Regions from separate parts of the Rossellomorea yichunensis genome, predicted to be linked through region 2. Evidence: riboswitches for the same ligand, from Rfam matches in the RefSeq annotation. Region 2 holds a riboswitch; the other holds the start of a gene.
What was found. A riboswitch is a leader RNA that binds a small molecule or an ion and turns the genes downstream of it on or off. The one in region 2 is predicted to bind S-adenosylmethionine.
Positions count from the first base shown of each region.

Region 1: linked by a shared signal. The riboswitch ahead of RSX31_RS21335 (Na+/H+ antiporter NhaC family protein) and the one ahead of RSX31_RS15690 (homocysteine synthase) in region 2 are both predicted to bind S-adenosylmethionine.

Region 1 is NZ_JAVYAD010000010.1:22,708-30,490, reverse strand. Features, by position in the region: gene RSX31_RS21345 (DUF2187 family protein) at 95-367, opposite strand; gene RSX31_RS21340 (MFS transporter) at 659-1,831, opposite strand; SAM riboswitch class I at 2,264-2,368, shown strand; gene RSX31_RS21335 (Na+/H+ antiporter NhaC family protein) at 2,455-3,771, shown strand; gene RSX31_RS21330 ((S)-benzoin forming benzil reductase) at 4,365-5,120, opposite strand; gene RSX31_RS21325 (divergent polysaccharide deacetylase family protein) at 5,225-6,010, opposite strand; gene RSX31_RS21320 (helix-hairpin-helix domain-containing protein) at 6,134-6,607, opposite strand; gene RSX31_RS21315 (ABC transporter permease subunit) at 6,622-7,783, opposite strand, start outside.
Region 2 is NZ_JAVYAD010000005.1:360,154-367,936, reverse strand. Features, by position in the region: gene RSX31_RS15715 (class I SAM-dependent methyltransferase) at 1-195, shown strand, start outside; gene RSX31_RS15710 (hypothetical protein) at 228-845, shown strand; gene RSX31_RS15705 (peroxiredoxin family protein) at 838-1,419, shown strand; gene RSX31_RS15700 (DUF302 domain-containing protein) at 1,511-1,894, shown strand; gene RSX31_RS15695 (trans-sulfuration enzyme family protein) at 2,018-3,157, shown strand; SAM riboswitch class I at 3,253-3,372, shown strand; gene RSX31_RS15690 (homocysteine synthase) at 3,682-4,977, shown strand; gene metX (homoserine O-acetyltransferase MetX) at 5,373-6,446, shown strand; gene RSX31_RS15680 (S41 family peptidase) at 6,621-7,783, shown strand, end outside.

The DNA of each region.
Region 1 (7,783 bases), on a different contig from region 2:
TGCAGTTAACGGACATTACATAAAAGACCCCGACACATCTAATCCATGTTAATGGTGTAAGAGTGTCAGGGTCTTTTACTTTGTATGTTTGAACTTAAGCTTTTAATGCGCTATTCCACCCATCGTATACAAATACAGGTTGTGTACCAATTTCTGCACGTTCTATGACGGCATAGTTTTTATGTGACACGACGGTCTGATCGTCCGGTAAATCCAGCTTCTTCGCAACATCCCTGTCCATTTTGACAATGACCGTATTTTCTCTAAGGGTAGTAACTACACCATTGATTACATGTTTCTTCCTTTTAAACTGAACGGTATCTCCAAGGTTTGCATTGTCTTTTGAGTACACGAATGTATTTTCCATTTTAATATCCCCTTTTTAATAAAATGTAATATGTTTCTAATCTAGTTTATAAAATTGAAAGAATTTTCTAATAATATTATTCTAACTGGTATTTATATAATTTTCAATGAATACTTATCCTTCTTCTACCACAATTCATGTTTATCAAAACCTTTTCAGATTACTTTTTTGTTTACTTACGTTCTTCCCTTATTATACCTATTGGCTACCACCAAAGGAAAATCCTCCCTTTTAATATTTTTTAACAAAAAACGCCTGAAGAGAAATGTTCTCTTCAGGCGCCTTGATGTATTAATAAGCGAGTGCATTTTTCTTTTCTTCCTTCATGAGGACGAAGCAAAGGAAAATCCCCAACAGGGATAGAACTGCGAAGAATAAGTACACCGTGTAAATGGAGTACGTTTCATAGATAAAGCCGCCAACAAAGGTACTGAACCAATTCCCCAGTCCGTTTCCGATTGCTGAATATACCGTAACGGCCGTTGCTGTAATGTGGGAAGGCGTGATTTCTTTAATGTAGCGCAAGCCGGCTGGAATGAATAACCCAATGGCAAGACCCTGCATGACAGCCGATGAATAGACAAGCCATAAACTTGGTTCTGTAAAGTAAAAGAGCCAGCGGAGCATGGAAGCAGCACCTGCCAAAGCAGCGACGGTTAACAAACCAAACTTATCAATCCAGCCACCGGCGATCCTCATAAAGGGAACTTCCGATAACACTGCAATCAGGAACGCAAGACCAATCCCCGCATACGTTCCACCTGAATCTTCAACAAATAATCCGAAATACACATTGTTTGCTAAATTCGGACCGAACACTAAGAATGTGACTGCTAAAAAGATAAGGAACTTTTTCATCGTGAATAATTCCTTCATCCCTGCCTTTAAATCAAGCTTGGCTGCCGCCCTCTCTTTCGGAAACCGGAAGGAAAGGAATCCGGATAGTACTAAACAGATAAAGAAAGAGTAAAAAATGATGGTTGGCCCGATAAATCCTTCTGAAAGTCTTCCCATCATAAAGACTGCAATACCGAAGCCCAAAGAGCCGAACAGGCGGATATTTCCGTAGTTATACCTGACTTTACTTGTATACTTCAAGCTGATACTATCAGAAACGGGAATGATTGCACTTTGGAAAATGGCCACTAGAATGGCCACGATAAGCAGGCCATAGTAAAAGTCCATAAACAAGTAACCGAGTGCAAAGATCCCCGCTACTAAAGAGGTTAAACCAAGAACCACGGTGGGACGATTGGTCGTGTCACTCACCATTCCCCAAATAGGCTGGAAGAAAATCATCATGATGGGACCTACAGACATGATCGTTCCAATCTGATAACCATTTAATCCCACACTTTCGCTCAAATACACACTGAGTAAGGGATATAAACTACCAACACCGAAGAACGTTAATAAATAAAATCCTTGTAAGGTAAAAATTTGATTTCGTACTGTTCTTTCCACTACCGTATCCCCCAAGATGTTTTTTGTCTTCCTTATAGTAGACCTTGAACGTTCAATTGTCTATGAGTTTATACCTTATTATGGATAAAGTCATGCTTTTCGTCGAGCTACGGCGGCTAGTCCCTCGAGGTCATAAGTCAATAACGACAAAAAGGCATAAGGCGCCTTTCCGACGTTCTTGTCTTATGCTTGTCGGGACTGAATGAGCCGCCTCCGCTTTTGTTTCATCCAGCTACGGCGGCTAGTCCCTCGAGGTCATAAGCCAAGAACGCCAAAAAGGCATAAGGCGCCTTTCCGACGTTCTTGTCTTATGCTTGTCGGGACTGAACGAGCCGCCTCCGCTTTTGTTTCAGAAAAAATTCCCGTTTGACTTTTTCGAGTAAACCCTTTAAAGTATGGAAGTATATTTTAAATCAACTAAATACGATATTCTTCTTATCCAGAGAGACGGAGGGACTGGCCCTGCGATGTCTCGGCAGCGGACTCATATTGAGTGCTGTGCCACATCCAGCAAGCGAAATGCTTGAAAGATAAGAGGAGTGTTTCGTTCTTTTGAAACCTCTTCTTATTTTGGAAGAGGTTTTTTGTATGTTAGTAAATTGGACGCCAAAGGAGTGTTAGGAATGAATCAAGAAAGAGGAAATTTATTGGCGTTACTGCCTTTGATCATATTTGTTTCACTGTTCCTTGGAGCAGGCATCATTTCCGGAGACTTTTATGCCTTTCCTGTATTAGTATCGATTATCATTGCATCCGTAGTAGGTTTGTTGATGAACCGAAAAGAGACTTTAACGGCTAAGATAGAGCGTTTCGCTAAAGGAGCCGGTCACCCTGATATCATGATCATGGTCTTTATCTTTCTGTTAGCAGGAGCATTTTCCGGAGTGGCTGAAAAGATGGGGGCCGTTGATTCAACCGTAAACTTCGCTCTATCCGTGCTCCCTGGTAACTTGATCATCGTTGGATTATTTATTATCGCTGCTTTCATATCATTATCAATGGGTACGTCCATGGGAACGATCGCAGCACTTGCGCCAATCGGTGTCGGGATTAGTTCAGGTACAGATATTTCTATGCCCCTTGCGATGGCGACAGTTATTGGAGGAGCGATGTTCGGAGATAACTTATCATTCATTTCAGATACGACCATTGCAGCTGTTCGTACTCAGAAAACGGAAATGAAAGATAAATTTAAAGTGAACTTCTTCATTGTATTACCTGCTGCAATCGTGACAATGGTGATTCTCCTGGTTCTTACTATGGGGAATCAATCAACTGTCGGAGCGGAAAGCTTTAATTGGATTAAAATCCTGCCTTATCTTGGAGTTATCATCGGTGCTCTTGCAGGGTTAAATGTGTTTGTCGTTTTATTAGGCGGAATTGTTTTAGCTGGAATCATTGGATTCATAGATGGAAGCTTTACTCCATCCAGTTATTTCGGCAGTGTGGCCGATGGAATGACAGGAATGGCAGAGATTGTGATCCTTTCCATACTGATTGGCGGAGTTGTCGAACTCATTCGTCATAACGGCGGGATCCAGGCATTACTTTATCATGCCACACGCAGAATCAAGTCTCCTCAGGGAGCACAGCTTGCTACTGCAGGATTAGTGAGTTCCACTAACCTTTGCACAGCAAACAACACGATTTCGATCATTATTGCCGGTCCACTTGCCAAATCGATTAGTGAAAACTATGGAGTGGATGCCCGTAAATCAGCCAGTATCCTGGATATTTTCTCTTGTTCGATTCAAGGGTTGATCCCATACGGAGCACAGGCACTGTTAGTGGCTGAAGTCGCAGGCATTTCACCGGTCAGCATCCTCCCATATGCCTTCTACCCTGTCCTGATTGCTGTTTGCGGTCTGATTGCCATTCGATTTGCACTGCCGAAATTCACACGTAAATCAGCACCGGAAGCTAACCCGGTTCGATCTTAATTTTAGAGAGACAAATCCTTTGGGGTTTGTCTCTTTTTTTGATACGCTCTTTTCTCAAAAATTGTTGCTTTTTAACATAAGCTCTGCAAGGCTCTGTCAATTAGCGTGTGCCAGATGGTGATGGGAACTGCTCCGCTTGCAGCTAGCGTTCGGCCGAGCCTCCTCAGCTTACGGAACGGGGTCTCGGCACGACCGTACTTCCGCAGGAGTCTGCGCAGTTCCCCTCACCATCTTTATCAGAATTTTTATGACAGAGCTTCAAGGTGTACAAGAAAACAATGTAACTAGAAAAAATAATTCTTCTTCCTTAAAAGAATACCTTAAATGAGACTGTTTGCTAAACTTATTTTTATTGTTTTCCATTAAGGATACATGCTTAGAAAGTTGATTCTCGCTGCAGGATGTTCGACTCCTGCGGGAATAGCTGGACAGGTGAGACCACGGAGGCGAAGCCGAGGAGGCTCACCGCCAGCCCCGCGGAAAGCGAGCATCCTGTAGCGGAAATCAACTATTACTTTCTCCTCCTCTATAATAGCAACAAACTATTTTGATAAGAAAAAAGCAGATTCCGTTGCCAGGAATCTGCTTTCTTTTTATAACAAATCATTTACATGATACAGCTTACCACTTTCGATTTCGCTTTCTGTTACAAGTTTAATCAGAGCATTTGCGACCGTATCTGTTTCACGAAGCATTCCTTCCTCTTTGTAGCGCTGAAAGGATTCGACATCGGCAAAGGCTTCTTTAGAAGAGGAACGGATCTCTCCTTGCATGTCCGTATCCATGACCCCTGGGCTGAAAGCAATCACTTGATGCCGGCTATGCTTTTTAGAAAGCTCTAAGCTCACGGTTTCCGTCAACATGTTCACACCTGCTTTGGTTGCGCAGTACGTACTCCATCCGTGAACAGGACGACTTCCTGCTCCTGAGCTGATATTGATCATGATCATCTTCGAGTCAGATCCCCGGGCTGCTTTTATCATCTCATTGGTTGAGATCATGGGAGAAAGTAAATTCACATGCACACTCGTTTCAAGAGCTTGGTTTTCTACTTCACCAGACCGATTGATTGGTGTCACCACACCGGCATTATGGACAATATAGACTCTGTCAGATTGATATCCGAATACTTTTGTCCCCACTTCACGGAAGACCGCTTCTGTTTCTCCTGATTGTGCAAGATCGCATGGAAAGAATTCATACGAAACCTCTTTTTCCCCGGCAAGCTTTTGCAGTCTTTCATTATTTGATCTGGAAACATTGATCAAACCTATGCCTTTTTCGATAAATAGCTTGGCGATCGATTCACCTAATCCTCTTGTTGCTCCCGTCACAATGGCATAATCCATATGGAATCATCTCCTTCTTACCTTCTGATTATAAGGGAGGGTCTTCTTATATCAAAAAAATAAGCTTTGGTTTAACAGAAGATTTACAAAGAAAGAGCACACCATCAAGGCATGCTCTCATCAATCAAATGATATTCAGGTATTAAATCTGACAGTGGTACAATGGATGCTTTTTTCTCATAAAGAGGAAGAAACTCTTCAAGCATGGTTGCGACCTTGATTCCTGTGACCCCGACATGACCTATGGCAATGGTGGAAGTGTCACTGTCTAATTCTTTAGAAAGAAGCTTGGCTTGCTTTCCGATATGCTGGATGGTATAGACATCATCAAAGAATAATTCATTTTCAAGATAGGGAACACCCAATTCTTTCGCAAGCTTGGGAATGACGCTCTTTCCTGTTGTTTTACTATCCAAATAAAACAATCCCTTTTCCTTGCATACCTCTAGAACGACCCTCATGACCCGTTCATCGGCTGTTGCTTTTGAACCCATATGGTGATTGACGCCTACTGCATAGGGAACCTCTTCGATCGCCTTTTCTACTCTTTTCCGGATTTCGTCATTTGAAAGCGAAGTGGTGATTGCCCCTGGCCCAAGCCAACTTGCTTTCCCGGACATCGGTTCCATGGGTAGATGGACGATGACCTCATGGCCCAGCCCATGTGCCTTCTCCGCATCTTGTCTTGTAGTTGGCAGAAAGGGCATAACTGCAATCGTCAAGGTGACGGGTAATTTCAGGATTTCCTCTGTTCCCTTCATCTCGTTTCCTAAATCATCAATGACGATTGCGAGTTCATTATGATGGGCTGGAAGGGGCAGGATGTTTCGGGCTGAAATGGAATCATGAAAAGAGAAAGTCATTAGTAAACAGATGAACACGATTCTCATCTCTGATCACTCCTTTTCTTTATCATGTCCATTTTGAGGAGGATATACGAAAGAGGTTTGTCCCTGAAGAGAACGTATATAAATAAAGGCAGGAAGCTGATTCTATCTTCCTGCCTTTTTAGTTTATGAGGTCCGTCCCTCATCCCAGGCTTTCGTTGGGCGGTCACTGGGGTAGCCGTGGGTTTGACGGTAGTTTTTTCTTTGGGTGGTGAAGTCCCACCAGTTTTTCTTGGATGCCGGGTTGTTTGCGTGGTGGACGACGCACCTGAGGGAGTCTTCCACGCATGGGTCCATCCAGACGCCGTACTTCTTTTCCAAGTCTATAATGAGGTCTTCCCCTTTTTCATCCTTTATGTCTTCGTAAGAATGAAAACCAAGGTCTTCAACTACATTATGCGCCATATTCGGTCCAATTGACGGAATTCGTTGAAAAATGGACATGCCGACTAAGTACCGGGCTCTAGCCATAGAGATGTTTAGTCTTTCACTTAATACATCGGGATACAGTTCGAAGATGTCTCCCAGTCTGATCTTCTCTTTACGAAGTGCCGACCTTTCCTCGTCGGTTAGTGGCAATTTAGGACTCTTTCTACTCACTCTCTATCTCCCCCTTATCCCTTAAAGGATTGTTGTCGAACCAAATGAAAGTCTTCCGTCACTGGACGGTAGGTTTTCTTCTTGACCAGCTTATGTTTATTCTTAATTGGAGTGTTGTTTATCAGTACGCCTACCTTTGTTTGCTGGATTTCCTTCACACCTTGCACAATCAACTGCATGGCGATGATGGCAATCATAAAGGCTGCTAACGGAGCGATAACAATCCAGTACTTTCCGGTCATAAGGGAATCTTTAGTGGAACTGATCAGACCTGACCATTCAAATGTCCCCGATTTTGGAGGATCGGGTACCAGTCCTCCTGTAATGATCGTTCCGCCCAAGAACAGATGAAATAACCCCAGATGCACAAGGATGAGAAGCGTTTGAATAAATTGCTGCCCCCATATAATGAATAGTCGTGGTGCCAGATGTGGGAAAAGGTGCGTCCACAGCAAATGACGATTACTTCCCCCTAAGAGCTTCGCCGACAGAACAAAATCCTGTTTACCTAGTAACTTCAGTTCATTCCCTATTAAAACCGTCGTTAACGGCAGCACAAGAATCGTCAAGACGACAGCTTCAAAAACAAGTCTTTCAAAGATGGAGTGATCCCATCCTAAAACGGGCAATCCCCAAAGAACAGGTCTTAATAGAAGATATGCAATAAGACTTAAAGGTAAGAAATGAATGGAATCCACCATCCGATCAATCCAATTCTTCCTATTTTCTTTCAGATGAAAATGATAGGCTATTCCAAGATAGAATCCACCTATCACCCTTAGAGATGCGACAACCAGTGCAAAGAGGAGGGTATACTTTGCCCCGACAATCAGTTGGTCGAGGATGCTATACCCGAAGAAATCGGAGCCTAAGATCATCTCTCCAAAAGGCTTATGTGGAGGGGCACTGATGATACGTCCTTCATCGTTTTTCATAAACTGAATTTGTTTAATCGGATCTTCTTTCATCATTGGATAAAGGAAACTGAGAGCAATCAAGAGAAAGATGACACTAAACCCGATAGCAAACTTCCCATTATTCATATGCTGCCACCAAAGCCGTCTAATAGTAGAAAGCCAGCCCCAGATCTTCCATTCATTCCACTTCGTTTTATCCCTTTTATATTTGGTATGATCGACGCTTCCCTCCCGATTAATCCATAGATACACGCCTTGA
Region 2 (7,783 bases):
GATATGCTGAAGGAAGATGGAATATGGCTGATCCTGGATTGGGAAAAGGTAGAATCAGAAATGGGACCGCCATTAGATCATCGGATTTCTTCCAGTGATCTCGATCGACAGCTCCAATCATCCGGATTCCATACAATTATAGGTCACTTGCATCCATCGGTTTATTACATTGTTGTCAGAAAAAATATTAGATAAGCCAGAAAGTATCTGAAGGGAGGGGAATGCCTATGACTGAACAATGGTACACTATAGGCTCCTTCACATTTCCGGCTTCATGGGCAGCTATTATCATTTCGTTCATACTCACTTTCCTGGTCCTCTACTTCTGGAATAGAAAGGCGAGCGACTGGTATTCGAATAGTATTTTTACTTTTTTACTCGTCTGGAAGCTGAGTTTGATTGTAGTTGATTTTCAAACGGTTATGGAGCATCCCATTACGATCCTCTATTTTCACGGTGGAGTCATTGGGTACTGGTTAGGACTGATAGCAGCCCTTGCCTACATATTTGTTAAAAAAGTAGATCATCCGGCTACTGTCATCATTTCATGGATGGTCACGGTTCTTGTCTTTGAAGCTGTCCTTCATATGCTTCATCACCACTATCTTCTAGCTGGTATTCAAGTGCTATTCAATCTATTGATCCTTGTCTTTTTTATTAAAAAAACCAGTGATCCAGGCGCCGATATCTGGGCAGGACAATTATTGGTTATGTTTACTTTAGTCCAGTTATTTCTAAGTGCCTTCATTGGCGGATTTGAATTGACCGTCACTGCCTGGACGTATCTGATCATGATGACTTATCTCATCTTTCTTTTAAACGTAAGGAGGAAACACAATGAATAAACGAAATTTTGCTTTGGCGATCGTTGCGCTTCTGATTGGCATTTTCTTAGCGAACTTCTTTCAGGATCAGCAGGAAAAGAAAGCTAGGGAAGAGGCCGCTCAATTAGCCAATGAATCCATGGATCTGTCTAATGCAGCGCAGGGGCTTGCAAAAGGGGACCGCGCTCCGGATTTTGAATTAACCACCTTAGATGATAAAGCCGTAAAGCTTTCAGATTATCAAGGTAAGAAAGTGATCCTGAACTTCTGGGCTACCTGGTGTCCGCCATGTAAAGCCGAAATGCCCCATATGCAGAGCTACTACGAAGAGAATGCAGAGAAAGAAAACGTTGAAATCCTCGCCGTCAACCTGACTTCCATGGACGATGGGGAAAAGGCTGTCCAGGAATTCATCGACGGCTACGAACTTACCTTCCCCATCCCAATGGATGAAAAGGGTGAAGTCGGAGACGAATACCGGGCGTTCACCATCCCGACCACCTACATGATCGACACCAAAGGCATCATTCAACACAAAATCGTCGGCCCCATGAACGAAGACATGATGGGTAAAATGGTCGAAGGAATGGAATAATGGAGAGGGACGGACCTCTGAATATCGATGTTTGACGTTATACGCTATGAGGTATTAAATGAATGTGATAAAAAAAGGAGGAGATGTGAACATGTTTCATTACACTAAAGAAGTCTCGATGACTGTGAAAGAAGCTGTGGAAGCGGTAGAATCCAACCTTAAAGATGAAAGCTTCGGTGTACTATGGAATCTCGATCTTGCTCAGAAACTGCAGGACAAAGGCCTTGATTTCAATGAAGAAGTAGTCGTATTAGAGGTATGTAATCCTCATGAAGCCAAAAAAGTACTGGAAGAAAGCATGCTCGTAAGCTACTTCCTCCCATGTAAAGTCACGGTATACACAGAAGGCGGTACAACCAAGATCGGCATGGCAAAACCAAGCAAGCTGATCGAAATGGTGGATAACGATAAACTAAAAAGCCTGGCATTGGATATTGAAAATCGTCTGATCGGATGTTTAGATAACGTTCAATAAACGGAAGGCACCTGTTGCAATTGGGCAGGTGTTTTTTTATTTCTTGCAATACATCCTACTCCTCACAATCTTCTGAATATGATACACTTTTAAAAATACATAGATTCAGGAAGGATGACAGAGATGAAATTCACAACAAAGGTCGTACATAGTCAGTTAAAAGGAACTGAGGAAATTCGCAGTAAGACGACTCCGATTTATCAAACATCCGCCTTTTCTTTTACATCTTTAGAAGAGTTGGAGGGTTTCTATGAAGGGAAATCCCCTTATCTCTATACGAGAACGGGAAATCCAAATACAGACGAGCTTGGTAAGATGGTGGCGGACTTGGAAGGAGCTCCAGCGGGTGTCGCGACTTCCTCTGGATTATCGGCCATCCTTGTAGGAATCCTCGCTGTAGTGCAATCAGGCGATCATATCATCGCCGCAGAAGATTTATACGGCGGTACGTTTCATATGTTGAAAGAAGAGCTTAAGACATTCGGCATTTCGTCTTCATTTGTTGATTTTACGAGTGTTGAAGAAATCGAGGAGGCACTGACACCACAAACGAAACTCCTATACAGTGAGACGGTGACGAACCCATTTATGCGAGTAGAAGATATATCAAGAATGGTTGAACTTGCTGAGAAACACAACCTGAAAACAATGATTGATAACACGTTTGCCACACCTTTTCTGCGCCAGCCTTTCTTAGAAGGGGTGGACCTGGTCGCACACAGTGCCACGAAGTATATCGGTGGACACAGTGATATCACAGCAGGAGTCGTAGTTGGAAAAGAAGAGCTTGTTCAAAAAGCGAGAGAAAAAGTCGTCAACATCGGTTCGAACTTAAGCCCATTTGAAGCGTGGCTGACTTGCCGTGGAGCGAAAACGCTGGCTCTTCGAATGGGAACCCAAGCAAGAAATGCCGAAGTTCTTGCGGCAGACCTTCGATCAAATGATTATGTGAAAGGAGTCTATTACCCAACCGATTTATCGGATAAAGGGAATGGCGCAATCGTAACAATCGAGCTATCCAACACATGTGATATAAGCACATTCTTCAAATCACTTGGATGGATTAAAATCATCCCTTCCCTTGCAGGTGTAGAGACAACGGTTTCTTACCCATTAGGAACGTCTCATCGTGCTCTACCGAAGGATGCGCAGGAAAAACTCGGAATAAATACACATGTCGTCCGCATATCGATAGGTATTGAAGACGGGGAAGACATCGTCGCTCAATTTAACGAAGCGATTGCAGCTTCTGCTAAAAATTAAATAATGTAAAAATTCTAAAAATACTCTTGACGTTGAGGTCGTTTACCCCTTATAATTCATCTCAACGCAAGAATTTTCACATTGACAACTACATGCTCTTATCCAGAGAGGTGGAGGGACTAGGCCCGATGAAACCCGGCAACCTTCATGTACGCAGTAATGCGTCACATGAAAAGGTGCTAATTCCTGCAGGCGATCTGCCTGAAAGATAAGAGGAGGACCCTATTAAATTAGACCCTCTTCTTAGGAAGAGGGTTTTTTATTTTTCCTCTTCTATCTTCTTAGGAAAATAAACTTCTTCGATTTTTCAGTTTCTGAGTTCAACAGGGGGATTTGGCCTGGTCGGTATTTAACTGTTAAAAAAATGCATTATATTAACAGTCAAATATCATTCCGAAATCAACAGTCAAATTATTACTTAAATTCAACAGTCAAAATTCCAACAAACTTTAACAGGCAAACGTCCAAAACATCCAATCGCAAAACGGAAACCCAAACACAAAACCATTTAGGAGGAATTTTCTATGACAAAATCATTCGATTTCGACACACTACTACTTCACGGCGGCCAGGAGCCCGACCCATCCACAGGTTCAAGGGCAGTGCCGATTTATCAAACGACATCCTACGTTTTTGATAACAGTGATCATGCAGCAAAATTATTTGCCCTTGAAGAGCCGGGAAACATTTATACCCGTATCATGAACCCGACAGTAGACGTGTTGGAAAAACGCCTTGCTCTTTTAGAAGGGGGAATCGGAGCACTCGGTGTTTCATCCGGAATGGCTGCCATCTCTCTATCAATCTTAAATATCGCCGGAGCAGGAGATGAAATTGTAGCGGCCACCAATCTTTACGGCGGGACCTATAATTTATTTTCGACCACACTTCCGAAATACGGAATCAAGGTTCATTTTGTAGATCCGACCGACCCTGAAAATTTCCGCAAAGCAATCACTCCTAAAACGAAAGCCGTATTCGCTGAGACAATCGGAAATCCAAGTCTACATGTGCTTGATATTGAAGCGGTAGCAAAAGTGGCTCATGACCATCACATCCCATTGATCATCGATAATACCTTTGCCACTCCATATGTATGTAAGCCGATCGATTATGGAGCCGATATCGTCATCCACTCTGCAACAAAATGGATCGGCGGTCATGGTACAGCAATCGGGGGAGTCGTCATTGACGGTGGGAAGTTCGATTGGGATCATGAAAAATTCCCGGGCTTCACGGAAGAGGACCGGAGCTATAACGGACTGCGCTATGCACAGGATGTGGGACCGGCAGCCTTTATTACAAAATTAAGAGTGCAGCTGCTTCGTGACTTAGGGGCGTGCTTAAGTCCACAGAACGCATTCCTTCTGTTGCAAGGATTAGAAACCCTGCATCTTCGCATCGAGCGTCATACGGAAAATGCTTTGAAGATTGCGGAGCATTTAGATCAGCATAATGGTGTCGCTTGGGTATCCTACCCTGGGTTGCCTCAGCATCCGTCACATAAACTTGCTCAGAAATATTTGAAAAACGGAGCGGGATCCATCGTCGTCTTTGGGATTAAAGGTGGTAGAGATTCCGGACGGAAAGTTGTCGATAACATCTCCCTTTGGTCTCACGTTGCCAACGTAGGGGATGCAAAATCACTGATCATCCACCCGGCTTCCACGACCCATCAGCAATTAAACGACCAGGAAATCCGTGCGACAGGGGTAACCGAGGATCTTGTGAGACTTTCTGTTGGATTAGAGTCTGCGAAGGACCTCATCGAGGACTTGGATCATGCCATTGAAGTGGCGTTGGAAACATCACGGGTATAATGGAAACTGGGGGATTTAACCCTAAAAACGTAATTGAAATCACTTTACAGGGTGAAAAAGTGGATTTTGGATACTATTTATAGGGTATCCGGGGTCTACTTAGGGGAGATATCAGCGAAAATCTGATTTTATCAGCGAAATTTCGAATATATCAGCGATAACGGACCATTTATCAGCGAAATTCCCAATATATCAGCGAAATCGGAATTTTATCAGCAAACAGGATGCACGCCGTCACCTCGAATGATAATCAGAATTATTGACGATAGCCCTAACGACAAATTCTCAACGCCCATAATGCCAAATACTCAAAAACCGAGTCCATAATCAACTGTTTTACACACGGGGGGAACCTGATCACCCCCGCCACAACACCAAAAAAAGGAGGTGGAGGAGTGGAGAAACCATACACATATGAAGTTAGCTCCATTACCATCCCATCCCTAACATTAGAGTCAGGCACCACGTTGAAAAATGTAGATCTTACGTATGAACGAACAGGAAACAAAGAAGGACCGGCCATCCTGGTTTGCCATGCCCTCACCGGGACCCATATCGTAAAGGGGACGAGTGAAGACCGCGGCTGGTGGGACGGACTGATCGGTCCGGGCTCGTATATTGATACCGACCATTTTAATGTGATTGCCTTTAATGTATTAGGAGGATGTGAAGGAAGCACGGGACCGGCGTCCACCAATCAAGAAACGGGAGAGCGTTACGGTCCGGACTTCCCGGGTATTACGATAAGGGACATGGTCCATGCCCAATATAAAGCTCTCCAACAACTTTCAATCGACCACATCGAAGCGGTCATTGGAGGCTCCCTGGGAGGGATGCAGGCCTTGGAATGGGGAGTCCTTTATCCTGCCTATATTAATAAAGTATTCGCCCTTGCCGTCACCCCTGCCTTAAATGATTACGGTCTCGCCTTTAATCACATCGGAATCACAGCGATTGAAGAGGACCCCGACTTTCAAAAAGGCCATTATCCACCAGGCTCCATTTTGAAAGGGTTGGAGATTGCCAGAATGGTTGGAATGGTCACATACCGGACTCAGGAGTTGTTCGATCATCGTTTCCAACGTGAAAAGCAAAACGAACTGTTCAATGTCGAAAGCTATCTCGATTACCAAGGAAAGAAATTAGGAAAGCGGTTTGACCCTAACAGTTACCTTATCTTGCTGAAAGCGATGAACTCACATGATATCGGAAGAGGAAGAGGAGGAACAGAAGAAGTAGCGAAGAACTATCAGTGCGAACTGATTTCGATCAGTTATGAAGGAGATTTAATTTATTCACCTGGGTATCTAAAGGAGTTTACTCAGCTTGTACCAAATAGTGAACACTACTTTATCTCCACTTCCTTTGGTCATGACGGATTCCTGGTGGAATTTGAAAAGTGGGGAGGAATCATTGCTTCTCATCTCAAAAACCATCACGTACAAAGAGTTTTTACAGGTTCAAAATAAGAGCTCTCTTATCATAACTCGTCCCCGTCCGGCATATAGTTAGATAAGCAAAGACATCGCACCGCCTTAGCGCGTTTTTGTGTGGTGTCTTTTTCGTTGGATAAGAAAGGCTGGCGTCCTTAGTCGCACCACTCTTATCTATACAAAGACCAACAACAAGCTGGAGGGGAATATATGGAGTGGACGGGCAGAAAGCTCATCATCACAATCATCATCAGTATGCTGATCGGTGCCGGAGGAATGTATGGCGGCTTGGAATGGACGGGCAAGGATGGGGAAGAGCTTGCTCAGTTTGACGGAAAAGGCGAGCTCAATGACAAGCTGCACAAAGTGGAAGTGGCTTATGATCTGATCAGTGACAAGTTTTTTCAGGATGTGGACAAGGGGCAGCTTGTGGAAGGAGCCATTCAAGGGATGTTGAAGACCCTCGATGATCCATACTCGGTTTACATGAATGCCGAGACTGCCTCCCAATTCAATGACGCATTGGATTCTTCATTCGAAGGAATCGGAGCAGAAGTCACGATCATGGACGGAAAGCTGATCATTGTTGCTCCATTTAAAAATTCTCCTGCGGAAGAAGCGGGATTGAAACCGAATGACCGTATCATTAAAGTAGACGGAAATAGCATCGAAGGACTTGACCTGTACGAAGCTACTTTGAAAATCAGAGGGAAAAAGGGTACGGAGGTTCAATTGGAAATTACGCGGGAAGGACTGACGGATCCGATCAAAGTATCTGTGAAACGTGATGAGATTCCTGTCGAGACGGTCATCTCTGATGTGAAGGAAGTCAATGGGAAGAAAACAGGATACATCCAGATCACTACTTTCTCAGAAAATACGGCCGTTGATTTTAAAAAGCAATTAGAAGAACTTGAAAAGAAAAAAGTAGAAGGATTGGTCCTTGATGTGAGAGGGAATCCAGGAGGTCTACTTTCAAGTGTAGAAGAAATCCTTAAAGAATTTGTAACGGAGAAAAAGCCGTATGTGCAAATTCAAGAGCGAAGTGGAGAAGTGATGAAGTCCTTCTCAAACAGTAAAGCAAGAAAGGCTTATCCTGTTGTGGTGTTGATAGATGAAGGAAGTGCCTCAGCTTCTGAAATCCTGGCTGGAGCACTAAAAGAAGCGGAAGGGTATCCACTTATCGGAACGAAGAGTTTTGGGAAAGGCACCGTGCAACAAGCCGTTCCGATGGGAGATGGAAGCAATATCAAGCTGACGATGTTCAAGTGGCTGACACCGAATGGAAACTGGATTCATAAAAAGGGGATCAAACCGGATATCCCTGTTAGACAGCCATCCTATTTCTATGCCCACCCGCTTCAAGTCGAAAA